DNA from 3 places in the Rhizobium sp. WYCCWR 11128 genome. Region 2 is predicted to be linked to each of the others. Evidence: riboswitches for the same ligand, from Rfam matches in the RefSeq annotation. Region 2 holds a riboswitch; each other region holds the start of a gene.
The links. Region 2 has a riboswitch for FMN ahead of HX898_RS01800 (6,7-dimethyl-8-ribityllumazine synthase). Riboswitches for the same ligand answer to the same signal wherever they lie in the genome.
Positions count from the first base shown of each region.

Region 1: it holds a riboswitch for FMN, as region 2 does, so the genes downstream of both, HX898_RS31225 (DMT family transporter) here and HX898_RS01800 (6,7-dimethyl-8-ribityllumazine synthase) in region 2, are expected to answer to the same signal.
Region 3: it holds a riboswitch for FMN, as region 2 does, so the genes downstream of both, ribB (3,4-dihydroxy-2-butanone-4-phosphate synthase) here and HX898_RS01800 (6,7-dimethyl-8-ribityllumazine synthase) in region 2, are expected to answer to the same signal.

Region 1 covers NZ_JACCEZ010000017.1:46,357-51,178, forward strand. Annotated here, with positions in the region: gene lon (endopeptidase La) at 1-2,173, shown strand, start outside; gene hupB (DNA-binding protein HupB) at 2,380-2,655, shown strand; FMN riboswitch at 2,779-2,933, shown strand; gene HX898_RS31225 (DMT family transporter) at 3,025-3,924, shown strand; gene HX898_RS31230 (esterase-like activity of phytase family protein) at 4,008-4,822, shown strand, end outside.
Region 2 covers NZ_JACCEZ010000001.1:364,008-368,829, reverse strand. Annotated here, with positions in the region: gene HX898_RS01820 (adenylate/guanylate cyclase domain-containing protein) at 1-239, opposite strand, end outside; gene HX898_RS01815 (hypothetical protein) at 455-679, shown strand; gene HX898_RS01810 (hypothetical protein) at 795-1,103, opposite strand; gene HX898_RS01805 (SRPBCC domain-containing protein) at 1,289-1,735, opposite strand; FMN riboswitch at 1,982-2,124, shown strand; gene HX898_RS01800 (6,7-dimethyl-8-ribityllumazine synthase) at 2,203-2,637, shown strand; gene HX898_RS01795 (VOC family protein) at 2,890-3,579, shown strand; gene HX898_RS01790 (hypothetical protein) at 3,606-3,770, shown strand; gene HX898_RS01785 (cytochrome b/b6 domain-containing protein) at 3,842-4,375, opposite strand; gene HX898_RS01780 (MarR family transcriptional regulator) at 4,356-4,822, opposite strand, start outside.
Region 3 covers NZ_JACCEZ010000001.1:813,120-817,941, forward strand. Annotated here, with positions in the region: gene HX898_RS04000 (DMT family transporter) at 1-753, opposite strand, end outside; gene HX898_RS04005 (SDR family oxidoreductase) at 1,081-1,848, shown strand; gene ribB (3,4-dihydroxy-2-butanone-4-phosphate synthase) at 1,935-2,570, opposite strand; FMN riboswitch at 2,697-2,847, opposite strand; gene HX898_RS04015 (glucose 1-dehydrogenase) at 3,042-3,824, opposite strand; gene HX898_RS04020 (SDR family oxidoreductase) at 4,109-4,822, opposite strand, start outside.

The sequences.
Region 1 (4,822 bases), on a different contig from region 2:
CCTGAAGCTGCCCGACGGCACCGTGAAGGTTCTGGTCGAAGGCCGCGCCCGCGCCGAGATCGACACTTATACCAGCCGCGAGGATTTTTACGAGGCGCTCGGCCATGTGCTCGAGGAGCCGCATGACGATCCGGTCGAACTGGAAGCCCTGTCGCGTTCGGTCGTCTCCGAATTCGAGAGCTACGTGAAGCTCAACAAGAAGATTTCGCCCGAAGTGGTCGGCGCCGCAAGCCAGATCGACGACTATTCCAAGCTCGCCGATACGGTCGCCTCGCATCTGTCGATCAAGATCACCGAGAAGCAGGAGATGCTGGAGACCACCAGCGTCAAACAGCGCCTCGAAAAGGCCCTCGGCTTCATGGAAGGCGAGATCTCGGTCCTGCAGGTCGAAAAGCGCATCCGCTCGCGCGTCAAGCGCCAGATGGAGAAGACCCAGCGCGAATACTACCTCAATGAACAGATGAAGGCGATCCAGAAGGAACTCGGCGACGGCGAGGAAGGCCGCGACGAGATGAGCGAACTGGAAGAGCGCATCTCCAAGACCAAGCTGTCCAAGGAAGCCCGTGAAAAGGCCGATGCGGAACTGAAGAAGCTGCGCCAGATGAGCCCGATGTCGGCGGAAGCCACCGTCGTGCGCAATTATCTGGACTGGCTGCTCGGCATTCCCTGGGGCAAGAAGTCGAAGATCAAGGCCGATCTCAACAATGCCGAGAAGATCCTCGAAGCCGATCACTTCGGTCTCGACAAGGTCAAGGAGCGCATCGTCGAATATCTGGCCGTGCAGGCCCGTGCCACCAAGATCAAGGGCCCGATCCTCTGCCTCGTCGGTCCTCCGGGCGTCGGCAAGACCTCGCTCGCCCAGTCGATCGCCAAGGCGACCGGCCGTGAGTATGTCCGCATGGCGCTTGGCGGCGTTCGCGACGAAGCCGAAATCCGCGGTCACCGCCGCACCTATATTGGCTCGATGCCCGGCAAGGTCATCCAGTCGATGAAGAAGGCGAAGAAGTCCAACCCGCTCTTCCTGCTCGACGAGATCGACAAACTCGGCCAGGACTATCGCGGTGATCCGTCCTCGGCCCTGCTCGAAGTGCTCGATCCGGCCCAGAACATGACCTTTATGGACCACTATCTGGAAGTCGAATACGACCTGTCGGATGTGATGTTCATCACGACGGCAAATACGCTGAATATTCCAGCGCCTCTGATGGATCGCATGGAGATTATCCGTATCGCCGGCTACACCGAGGATGAAAAGCGCGAAATCGCCAAGCGGCACCTGCTGCCGAAGGCCATCAAGGAACATGCGTTGCAGCCGGAAGAATTCTCGGTCAGCGACGACGCCCTGATGTCGATCAGCCAGCAGTATACCCGCGAAGCCGGCGTCCGCAACTTCGAGCGCGAGCTGATGAAACTCGCCCGCAAGGCGGTCACCGAGATCATCAAGGGCAAGACGAAGGCCGTTCACGTGACGGCTGCCAACATCTCCGACTATCTGGGCGTCCCGCGCTTCCGCCATGGCGAAGCAGAGGGCGAGGATCAGGTCGGCGTCGTGACCGGTCTTGCCTGGACGGAAGTCGGTGGCGAACTGCTGACCATCGAAGGCGTGATGATGCCGGGCAAGGGCCGCATGACCGTCACCGGCAATCTGAAGGAAGTCATGAAGGAATCGATCTCGGCAGCGGCCTCCTATGTCCGCTCGCGCGCTGTCGATTTCGGCATCGAGCCGCCGCGCTTCGACAAGAGCGATATCCACGTGCACGTGCCGGAAGGCGCGACGCCGAAGGATGGCCCCTCGGCAGGCGTCGCCATGGCAACCGCGATCGTCTCGATCATGACCGGCATTCCAGTGGACAGGCATGTGGCCATGACCGGCGAAATCACCCTTCGCGGCCGTGTGCTGCCGATCGGTGGTCTCAAGGAAAAGCTGCTCGCAGCGCTTCGCGGCGGCATCAAGAAGGTGCTGATTCCGGAGGAAAACGCCAAGGACCTGGCGGAGATTCCTGACAACGTGAAGAACAACATGGAGATCATCCCGGTATCCCGCATGGGCGAGGTGATCAAGCATGCGCTGATCCGGCGGCCGGAGCCGATCGAATGGGATGGCACGGTGGAAACGCCGGTCATCGCATCGGTCGAAGGCCTCGATGAGACAGGCGCAACCATAGCGCATTGAGTGGCCTTTGCCACATTTATGCCCAATTGGCCCAAAACACGGAAAAAGGCTGGCGGAAACGCCAGCCTTTTTTGTGAAAACGTCATGTAGACGCTTGCTTTTCCTTGATTTGCAGGGCTTTTGGGTTTTCGGCGGGCCTGATGAAACCTATTCTGCGCCTAGCTTACTTTTGAGTCGTTTCATACCATTTAGAAAGGGGTGGAAACATGAACAAGAATGAACTCGTGTCCGCAGTAGCCGAAAAGGCAGGACTGACGAAGTCTGACGCGGCTTCCGCTGTTGACGCGGTTTTCGACGTTGTCCAGGCTGAACTGAAGAACAAGGGCGACATTCGCCTCGCGGGTTTCGGCAGCTTCACCGTTTCTCATCGTGCCGCATCGAAGGGCCGTAACCCGTCGACGGGCGCTGAAGTCGACATTCCGGCTCGCAACGTGCCGAAATTCACGCCCGGCAAGGGCCTGAAGGACGCCGTCAACGGCTGATCTGAGATTATCCCACCAGCCGGAAACGAGACCGGTTGTGCAGGATTTAAGAGGGGTTCGGCTTTGCCGGACCCCTTTTGCTTTGGCGGGCCTTGCTGTCGCCCGGGCTTTAATCTACGACGTTTCTGTTCTCAGGGCGGGGTGAAACTCCCCACCGGCGGTAAGGGTTTCGGCCTGAGCCCGCGAGCGCCTTCTCTCGTGTCCAAGCGGGGGAAGGGTCAGCAGATCCGGTGCGATTCCGGAGCCGACGGTTAAAGTCCGGATGGAAGAGAATGAGCGTCGGCCGTGCGAAGGGCAGGGGTTGCCCTGTGTCGCCTGTCGGGGTTCATGCGTCCTGATTTATGTTGGTCCCTTTTATGGATGAAAGACATGAATCAGACTTCCGTTGCCGTCGAGCCATCCCGCGCCGTTGTCGGGGCACTCTGGATGGTCCTTGCCGGCATTGCCTTTTCGCTTCTCAACGTCGTCACCCAATGGCTGACGATGAAGCTTGCCTTTCCCTCGGCGTCGGCAGCCTTCTGGCAATATGGCTTCGCCTTCCTGTTTTCGCTGCCGTTCCTGAAGAGGCTCGGCCTTGCGGCGATGCGCACGCGCTATCCCTGGCGTCACCTTGCGCGCGTCGTGCTTGCCGCGCTCGGCGTCGAGGCTTGGGTCGCCGGCCTTGCCGCGGTGCCGATCTGGCAGGCGATCGCACTGGTGATGACCTCGCCCTTCTTCATCATTCTGGGCGCCCGGCTTTTTCTGGGTGAGCGCGTCGGCCCGGCCCGCTGGGCAGCGACGGCGGCGGGCTTCACCGGAGCGATGATCATTCTGCAGCCATGGTCTGATGGTTTTGGCTGGGCGGCTCTCTTGCCTGTGCTTTCGGCGCTGCTGTGGGGCGCCTCGTCGCTGATCACCAAGAGCCTGACAGGCATCGAACGGCCGGAGACGATCACCGTCTGGCTGCTCGTTCTGCTGACGCCGATAAACGGCGGGCTGGCGCTTGCGGCAGGCTTTGCAGTGCCGACGGGCGCAACCCTTGCTCTGTTCCTGCTGGCGGGGCTGCTGACTGCCGTAGCGCAGTATTTCCTGACGCTTGCCTATGCCGCAGCGGATGCCGCCTACGTCCAGCCGTTCGACGATCTGAAGCTGCCGTTGAACGTGCTGGCCGGTTGGCTGTTCTTCGGCTATGCGCCGGCGGGTTACCTCTGGCTGGGAGCGGCTCTCATCCTGTCTGCTTCGCTGTTCATCATGCGAAACGAGATGCGCCGGGAGCGGAAACTTGCCTGACATGATTTGACGCAAAATGCCGCATCTGTCATGCCTCTGTCATGCGGCTCCCGCAGAAAACTCATGTTTCGAATGTTCGACACATGGGGGATTTCATGACAATTTCATCGCGCAGCGCAGCGCTTGCTGCCGTGCTTCTCGCATCGGTAGCCTTTCCGGCCGCGGCCGAGCCGGTTTTCAACCGCATCGCTTCCTTCCCGGTCGCAGAGAACCTGCCGGCCGACAAGGACAAGCTTTCGGTGAGCTCCGCCGAGATCATCACCGCGACCGAAGACGGCAACACGCTGATCTATAGCGACAGCCCGCTCGGCGCGATCGGCTTTATCGACATTACCGATGCCAAGGCCCCCAAGGCAGGCGGCGCGCTGATGATGGACGGCGAGCCGACTTCGGTCACCTCGAGCGCCGGCAAGGCGCTGGTTGCCGTCAACACCTCCGAAAGCAAGGCGAAGCCCTCGGGCCGTCTGGCGATCGTCGACGTGGCGACCAAGAAGATCGAAAACACGTGCGATCTCGGTGGTCAGCCGGATTCGATCGCCCTCAACAAGGACAAGACGCTCGGCACCATCGCAATCGAAAATGAGCGCGACGAAGACGTCAATGACGGCAAGATCCCGCAGATGCCGGCCGGCGATCTCGTCGTCTTCCAGGTCAAGAACGGCACCGTCGATTGCGGCACCATCAAGCACGTGACGCTGACCGGGCTTACCGGCGTCGCCCCGGAGGATCCGGAGCCGGAATTCGTCGCCTTCAACGGCCTGAACGAGATTGCCCTGACGCTGCAGGAAAACAATGAGATCGTCATCATCGACGCCAACACGGCTGAAGTGAAGACGCATTTCTCCGCCGGCAGCGTCGATCTCACCGGTATCGACACCAAGCGTGACGGCGCCCTGAA
Region 2 (4,822 bases):
GCCTCGCTCTGCGGAGTCGCGGCAAAGGCCAGCGCCTCGATGACAGCACCGGTCTCGGCCCGCCACAGCCAGGTGCGCCGCGCAATGATCGGATGCGGCACCGAAAGCGTCAGTGTGCCGCCGGAAAGCGGCAGGCCGTCGGCCAGCAGCCGGCGCCCGAGTTCGGCCAGAAACCGCTCGGGCCTGGGCGAGGCTCCGGCCTCGTCAACCAGCCAGGCAAGGGGAGACGGCAGATCCATCGCTTAACATCGCACGCCCACGTGGACGTCCGCAAGGACATCCCCAGGTGATCGTGGGGACGTTTCCAGCGACTTAGCCTGTCGCCCGCAAAGGCCGTCCGCATCGCCTGTCGAAAACCATTCGGCGCGGTGGAAAACAAAAAATAAACACTTTAAACTTGCGCGACTTTGATTCCATTATAGGGTCGTTCGTCATCGTGTGATTGAGGGGTACGATGGGCACGATATTCTGGCCGAAAGATCCGTTGGATGGGAATGACATGACGCTGCTGACGTCGATCCTTCGGCGATGGTGCGAAAGATATCAGGTCGAGCTGACGGCAGAGGAGAGCAGCCGCAAGGCGAAGGAACTCGTCGAATGGTTCGAATTCGGCGTCAAGGATCCCGTCGAACTCGAGGAGCTGATCGACGACAAGTACTGGCTCGTCAGCAGGATCTGACCGTATTGGACAAATCGGGAGGACGCTGCCGGTCAGCGTCGGCGAACCTGTTTCATCAGAAAAGGCCGGGCGAAAATCGCTCCGGCCCTTGTCCATCTACATCTAAGCGAGACCCTTAATCATCATCCCGCCAACGGCGGTCGCGATCCCAACGCCGCTCATGGCGCCAGCGCGGACCATCCCAATCCCGGTGACGCCGCTCCCAGCCCCAGCGGGGCGGGCCACCGTAGAAAGCGACCGGCGGCGGGCGGCGCCAGTTTCGCCGGCATTCGCCCCAGCGCGTCAGATGCCAGCCGCGACCGCACGCGTAGTCGACCGTTGTGATATTGCTCTGAACATTGATTGTCCCAATCGGCATCGCCTGCGCCGTGCCGAACGAGAGGCTGCCAGCGAGCAAGGCAGCCGCGATAGAAAGTGCCTTCATCGAGAACTCCATTTCAATCCAGCCGTCCACAGCTTATGACCGCCAAATTGAACTGGAGATGAACTGCGCGTTCATGTTTGCGGGAGAAAAAGAAGCGCTTCCGCACGGCCGGTCTGAGCGCTCGCTGACCACTGTTGTCGCAACGGCAAGGGCTTCAGAGCCGCTCCGCCGCCGCCAAAAATTGTTCATGTCCTGCCGTAAAAAGGATCGGGACCCGGATCACCCCCGGCGGCGACCTCGGTCAGCCGCCCGAGATAATGTGCCCAACCCTCCGCATGGCCGGCGCATTGCTCGGCGCTCGGCAGGCCGCTATGGGTGAGCCGCAGCAGCGTTCCGCCTCCCTGCTCGATCAGATCGATCTCGACCAGGCTCGACCCCGGCGGCACCACCTCGCTGCCGTCCCAGCCGAAGCTGTAGGCAAGGCGATGAACCGGCACCACCTCACGAAACGAGCCACGCGCAAAGCGGGCGCCGGTAACATTGACGAGATAGAGCCCGCCGGGCTGCGGCTCGACCTGCGCCTCCGTTCCCATCCAGCGCAGGATCTTTTCCGGGTCGGTCATCAACGCGAACACCGCGGCCGGCGGCGCCGCGATATGCGTCTCGCGGCGGACGACGATGGGGTCTTGCATCTCTCTCTCCCATGGTTGCCACGGCCCTGCCCGCCGCGGATAGAGACGGCGCATCCCGTCCTGCCGTGCTATTCTGACGTGAATGTCCTCAATGGGAGCATGTAGGCGCGAGCCCATCCTCCGCAAGAGGGCTTGCCCGTCGCGATCGACGAACAAGCGAAACCGCCGCGTCTGGAGGCCTGATCCTGCATTGGCCTCGAAGCATTTCGACCTATTGCCAGCCGGTCACCTTCCCCCTATTGTCCGCGCCGTTCTCAGGGCGGGGTGCAAGTCCCTACCGGCGGTATGCAATTTAGATTGCGAGCCCGCGAGCGCCTTCTTCGGAAGGGTCAGCAGATCAGGTGAGATGCCTGAGCCGACGGTCATAGTCCGGATGAAAGAGAACGTGCGTTCCTGCCGCCCTTGCGGCTGTCGGGGACGTTCGTGATCGCCTTGGGTGATGTGTCTGTTCGCCAAAGGAGATTACCATGACACCCACCCGCTATGCCTTCGTCAAAGCCAGCTGGCACGCCGACATCGTCGACCGCGCCCTTGATGGCTTCCATCAGCTTATTCCGCCCGAGCAGGTCGACGTGTTCGATGTTCCCGGCGCATTCGAGATGCCGCTGCTGTCACGCGATCTTGCGGCAACCGGACGCTATGCCGCGGTCGTTGCCGCCGCCTTCGTCGTCGACGGCGGAATCTACCGCCACGAATTCGTCGCCCAGGCCGTCGTCGATGGGCTGATGCGCGCCGGCATGGATACCGGTGTGCCGGTGCTGTCGGTTTCGCTGACGCCGCATCAGTATCAGGAAACCGAGCACCATAAGCAGATCTACCGCGCACATTTCGTCGAGAAAGGCCGCGAGGCAGCAAAGGCGGCTCTGACGATCGGCAAAACCCGCGCCGCTCTCGCTGCGTGAAAGCGGCTCGACGAGCAGAACAACAACAGCCGATGAAGACGGCGGGCCAATCCCGCTGTCGACCACTCAGATCGACATGACCTTGCCAACCCCCGCGGATCGGGAGCGGCGCGCCTAGCGTCGCCGCGGAATCCGCCAATACCGGTCAAATCAGACAGAATAATTGATTCGACGGCCTCACCGCGCCGTGGTCAACTTCGGTCGTCACGCGTCAGCAATTCTCAAGGCATCCAAAACCCCAAGGAGCTTAAGATGAGCAATGCACTGCGCAGCGAAACCCCCATGCAGACCCCGAAAACACATCCCGTCGACACCAAGCTCGAGGTCGTGGTCATCCCCGTTTCCGATGTCGACCGCGCCAAGCGCTTTTACGACGGCCTGGGTTGGCGGCTCGACGCCGACTTCGCCAATGATGCCGATTTTCGGGTGATCCAGTTTACGCCGCCGGGCTCCGGCTGCGCGATCATCTTCGGCAAGAACGTCACGGCCGCCGCCCCCGGTTCCGCCCAGGGGCTCTATCTTATCGTCTCCGACATCGAGGCCGCCCGCCGCGATCTCATCGCCCGCGGCGTCGAGGTCAGCGAAGTGTTCCATGACGCGGCCGGCGTCTATGCCGGCAAGGACGAACCCTATCTGTTCGGGCGGCTCCGCATTGCCGGCCGCGATCCCGATCACCGCAGCTACCGTTCTTTCGCCTCCTTCAAGGATCCCGATGGCAACGGCTGGCTGTTCCAGGAAGTCACCACGCGCCTGCCAGGACGCATCGACGCCGACGGGACGACATTCACCAACTCAACCGATCTCGCGTCAGCCATGCGCCGTGCGGCGACCGCGCACGGTGAACACGAGAAGCGAAACGGCGGCAAACACGACGAGAACTGGCCGGACTGGTACGCCGAATACATGGTCAGCGAACAGGCCGGCAAGCAGCTGCCCTTATAGGCAAGGGCGGCGGCATCACGCAGACGGTGACATTTGAGAAGCGTCTCGGCGGCAACGGCGCGGCGCTTCATCGCGCCTTCTTGGTGCACAGCGGTCACCATACCGTCGAGCCGGTCCCGCTGATCGTCGATCGTCGAATTGGGCGTGGCACTGGCCAGCTCGTTGCCGGCGTGGCGATCTGCGTCTCCTGAGTCAGGCCCGAACGCGGCCGCCTGACAGATCTTCGAGAAGCCAAACATTTGACATCGAACGCGGCGGGATCTCAGCCGCCATACCACATCCGCCGCAGCAGGTGATCGCCGCGGACAAACTGGTGATAGAGCGCGGCACCGGCATGGAAGACCAGCAGGCCGACAAGCAGGAAGGCGCCGAACCCATGCGGGCCACGCGGCGGATAGGCGGTGAAATCAGGCAGCGTGGCGCCGGCTGCCTCGAAGATGGCGGGAGCAGCGCCACTGAGGATCATCATCCCGATGCCGCTGGCGACCATGCCGAGAATGAAAATGTAGAAGGCGACGTGAACAAAGCCCGCAAGGCGCTCCTGCCAGCGAGGCGATGCCGGCACCGGCGCAGGCTTGCGATCGAAACGCCACCACCAGACAATGCGAAGAGCCGTTAGAAGCAGGATGACGATCGCCATCGGAATGTGGAAACGCAACAGCCCGGCCTTGGTCGCGGCGTCCATGGCGTTGGCAGCCCGGAAGCCGGAGCCGAGCAGCGCCAGGATCAGAACCGCACTCAGCCAGTGGATCGAGACCGCTATTGCGCCATAGCGATCAGGCCTGCTCTTCAACATCTCCATGTCCTTCCAGTTTGCTGCGGAGCGCCTTCATGACGGCATGCGTGGTTTTGAGATCCTCGACCTGAAGCCCTTCCGAGAGCATGTCGACCCACGGGGCCTGCAGGCGCATGGCGGTTTCATATGCCTGGTTTCCCTTGTCCGTCAGCACGACGAGTTGTGCCCGTCGGTGGTGCGGGTTGGGTTGGAACGCGAGAAGCCCCTCCTTCTCCAGATCGTTGACGATACGCTGAACGTTCTGGCGGTTGGCGCCCATGTCGCGCGCCAGCCACGCGACCGGCTGCGGCCGGCCTGCCGTGGCGACGGTGCCGAGGACATGCCAGCGGGCGCTGGTCAGGCCGAGCCCGTCGACGAGCTTGTCGCCCGCGTTGATCATCCGGTTGTTGAGCCGGAAGAGATCCAGAATGAGGTCGGTCAAAGCTGTTCCGGCCGGGGTCCGTTGGG
Region 3 (4,822 bases), 450 kb from region 2:
AGAAGAGAAGATCAGGCTGGTATAGCGGAACGGCGCGACGAAAGAGATTTCGCCAGTGCGCATGGCGAGGATGACCGACTGATAGCCAACGAGCACCAGCACCGATGCGAGCACGAGATGACCAAGCGCGGTGGCGCTGACCGGCTGCCAGCCGCCAAGCACCGGAATGAGCAGCGCACCGAAGAAGGAGGCTGATATGGCGGTGATGACGGTTATCATCAGCGAGGGAATCTCCGGACTGATGCTCCGGGTGGCGAGATCGCGGCCGGCCGTCGTCAGCACCGCGGCGACGCAGAGGAGGGCGGCGGCGGTGAATCCCTCAGGGCCGGGACGAATGATGATCATCACGCCGACGAGGCCGACGAGGATCGCCGACCAGCGCCGCCAGCCGACCGGCTCGCCAAAGAAGAGCGCCGCGCCGAAGGTGACGACCAGTGGCAGCGATTGCAGGATCGCCGAGGCATTGGCGATCGGCATCATGCCGAGCGCGGTGATATAGGTGACGGCGGAGAGCGTCTCGCAGATGATCCTGAAAATGATCATCGGCTGCAGCATGATGCGCCAGGAACGCAGCGCGCCCATTTTCCAGGCGATCAGATAGACGAGCAGGCTGGTGAAGAGGCCGCGCAGGAACATGATTTCGCCAGCGTTCATATAGCCGATCACCGATTTGGACAGAGCGTCGCTCGCGGAAAAGCCGGCCATCGCCATACTCATATAGATGGCGCCCTCAGTATTGCGTGACCGCGGCATGAAGAGATTCCCGTTACCTGTGCGCTCCTTTTAATCGCGAAGATGCATCAAGGGAATCGGATGAATGTCACACAAAGCATAAATCGATGATGCGGTGCACAATAACGCTGACGTCAACGCAGGCGTGTGAGTGAGATCGCCGCAAATCACCGTTTTATAAGGCGAATCCCGATACTTCCGCACGGCCATCAAGGCGGCGATGGGGACGCGCCATCGCTCCTTCCGGTTGGGCCATAGGCGTTTTTCTCTTCTTGCGCGGGAATCGGGTGGCTGCATCGCCTGATATTTGAGCATCTCACATCTCGCAACAACCCAGGAGAGACCGATATGACACTTCTCAACGACAAGATCGCCATCATCACCGGCGCAAGCTCCGGCATCGGCCGCGCGGCGGCGAAACTCTTTGCGCGGCAAGGCGCCAAGCTCGTGGTCACCGGCCGGCGGCAGGACGCGCTCGATGATGTCATCGCGGAAATCGAGGCGGAGGGTGGTCAAGCCGTCGCCATATCAGGCGATGTCAGGAACGAGGCGCTGCAGGCAAGGCTCGTCGAAACGGCGGTCTCGCGTTTTGGCCGGCTCGACATCGCCTTCAACAATGCCGGCATCCTCGGTGAGATGGGGCCGGTTGCCGGGCTGTCGCTCGAGGGCTGGCGCGAGACGATCGAGACCAATCTCACCGCCGCCTTCCTCGGCGCCAAACACCAGTCGGCGGCGATGGGAAAAGGCGGCGGATCGCTGATCTTCACCTCGACTTTCGTCGGCCACACCGTCGGTATGCCTGGCATGGCCGCCTATGCGGCGAGCAAGGCGGGGCTGATCGGCTTCGTGCAGGTGCTCGCCGCTGAACTCGGAGCGCAGAAGATCCGCGTCAACGCACTGCTTCCTGGTGGCACCGACACGCCCGCCAGCATTACCAACGCGCCTGATGCCACGCCGGAGGTGCTCGCCTTCGTGGAGGGGCTGCATGCGCTGAAACGCATGGCGCAACCCGAAGAGATCGCCAATGCGGCGCTTTTCCTCGCCTCCGACATGTCGAGCTTCGTGACCGGCACGGCGATGCTGGCCGATGGCGGCGTTTCAATCAGCCGGACATAGGGTGGGCAAGGGAAGGTGCCCTCAGGGTCATCGCTTCGGCACGTTCTTAGTTGCGGCGGGCTGTGCCACCGCAACAAAGGCATCGATCAAGCGACTTCGCGTATGTCTTTTACTACCTGGCGGTCGAGATAGGCGATCAGATCCTCGATGGTGACGAGGGGTAGGTTGTGGCGTTCGGCGAAGAGCGTGAGTTCGGGCAGGCGAGACATGGTTCCGTCGTCGTTGGCGACTTCGCAGATGACGCCGGCGGGGACCCTTCCGGCAAGGCGGGCGAGATCGATGGCGGCTTCGGTATGGCCAGGGCGGCCGAGCACGCCGCGGGGATTGGCGCGCAGCGGAAAGATATGGCCGGGGCGGGCGAAATCGGCGGGCTTTGCGCGATCATCGACCAGGGCGCGGACGGTGGCGGCGCGGTCCGCCGCAGAAATGCCCGTCGTCGTGCCCTTGAGATAATCAACCGAGACCGTGAAGGCAGTTTTGTGCGATTCCGTGTTGTTGGGCACCATCAGCGGAATGTCGAGCGCATCGAGACGCTCGCCTTCCATGGCGATGCAGACGAGACCACGGGCGTGGGTCATCATGAAGGCGATTGTTTCCGGGGTGACGGCATCGGCCGCGACCACGATATCACCTTCGTTTTCCCGGTTCTGGTCGTCGACGACGACGACCATCTTGCCGCTGGCAATGGCTGATATGGCATCTTCAATTGTTGCGATAGTCATGCTGTCTGGCCTTTCAAGGGTTATGTCAGCGGACTGACATGGTCTGCTCGGCTCAATCCGTGAGCGAGCCTTCTGCCCTTGGGCGAACAAACGTCAGCCGCCTCCAGGATGGAGTGCGACTGCCCGTGTTGTCCTCTTCCATCCGGACTATACCGTCGGCTCCGGCATCTCACCGGATCTGCTGACCTTCCGACAGGAGGTGCCGGAAGCGCTCGCGGGCTCCAGGATTGCTCCTGATACCGCCGGTGGGGAATTACACCCCGCCCTGAGAACAGTTCAAAGATAGGACCAAAAACAGGCGGATGGCAAGGTCACTCGACCAGGCAAAAATGCAAAGCTGCCCTAACGCCGATGGACACACTGTTCACACAGAGGCGACGACCGTGTCGCCTTCCGCACTTCGCTCGTGGTTTGCTCTTTGTTCGATGCATGTCGTTGTCCCAAAACCGCTACGCAATTTGGGCGCCTGCATCAGGACATGATCAGGCCGCCGTCGACATTGATCGTCTGGCCGGTGATATAGGCAGCGTCATCGCTGGCGAGGAAGGTCACCAGGCCGGCGACATCTTCGCCGGAGCCGGCCCGTTTCATCGGGATGCCTTCGACCCATTCCTTCATCAGTTCGCCGGGGGCGTAGTTGCCGAGCAGCTTGCCCCAGGCCTGGTCGTTATAGGCCCACATGTCGGTCTCGATGATGCCGGGGCAGAAGGCGTTGACGGTGATCTTCTCGGTCGCGACTTCCTTGGCCAGGCTCTGGGTGATTCCGACGACGCCCATTTTCGAGGCGGCATAATGCGGGGTGTAGATGAAGCCGTCGCGGGCTTGGCCGGAAGCGGTGTTGATGATGCGGCCGCCGCGCTTGTGCTTGCGCATTCTTGATATTGCCTCCTGGGCGCAGAGGAAGACGCCCTTGGTGTTGACGGCCATGACCTTGTCCCACTCGTTTTCGGTCAGGTCCTCGACGCGGGCGATAGTGATGACGCCGGCATTCTGGATCGAAACGTCGACCGAGCCGAATTCCTTCTCGGCGGCATCATAGAGGGCGGTGACGCTTGCCTTGTCGGTGACATCGCCGATGAAGGAGATCGCCTTGCCGCCTTCGGTTCGGATCTGTTCGGCAACGCCGTGGACCAGCTCCTCATTGGCCGAGACGACGAGATTGGCGCCTTCGCGCGCAAAGCGTCTGGCGATGGCGGCGCCGATGCCGCGGCTGCCCCCGGTAATAACGACGGTCTTCTGCTCAAAGCGTTTCATGCTCTTTCCTTGTGTCACTCGATAAACAGCAAATCTGGGTGCGACCTACCATGCGATCATTATTGGATCTCAACCGGTTGTCGCAAATTCAGGCAGCCTTTAGCGCCGATGACGACGCCCGAACCCTCCGTCCGTTAGACAGCCCGTTCGATCGGCGTGAAGGGCGGGCAGACGGCGATATCGCACGCCGTCTTGCCCGTTAGTCCCTTCAGCGCCTCGATCTCAGCCAGGGAGGAAGCGAGACCGGTCACTTTCCAGCGGCGGCAATGAGCTTTCTCATCGCATCACCAGCAGCAGAAACCGCCATCGACGAGAAGATCGACGCCGGTCACGAAACTTGCTGCATTCGACAGCAGAAACACCGCCGGGCCTACCATCTCGTCCACCGCTGCCATGCGCTGCATCGGCGTCTGCTCTTCGAAGAGCTTGGTCTGGTGGACCATCTCCGGACGGGTGTTCATGGGCGTTGCCGTGTATCCGGGGGAGATGGTGTTGACGCGAATGCCGCGGTCGACCCATTCCATCGCCATGGACTTCGACATATGGATCACGCCCGCCTTGGAGGCGTTATAGTGCGCTTGGCTCAGCCCCCGGTTTACGATCACACCCGACATGGAAGCGATGTTGACGATGGAGCCGCGCCCATTCTTCAGCATGGCGCGAGCCTCTGCCTGGCAGGAAAGAAAGACGCCTTTCAGGTTGATATCCATCAACGTCTGATATTGGTCCTCCTCCATTTCTTCCGCTGCGTTCGCGTTAGCGATGCCTGCAGCGTTGACTGCAAGTGTCAATGGGCCGAGATCGGCTTCGGTCCGTGCTACGGCATCTCCAAGGGAAGATTTGCTCGTGACATCCGCCGCGATCTGGATCGAGCGGCGGCCGGCGGCGCGAATATGTTCAGCCGTCTTGGCCAGCCCGTCGTCGGTTCGACGGTCGAGCAACGCCACGTCCGCCCCGCATTGCGCAAGGCCGATGGCAATGCGCTGCCCAATGCCGCT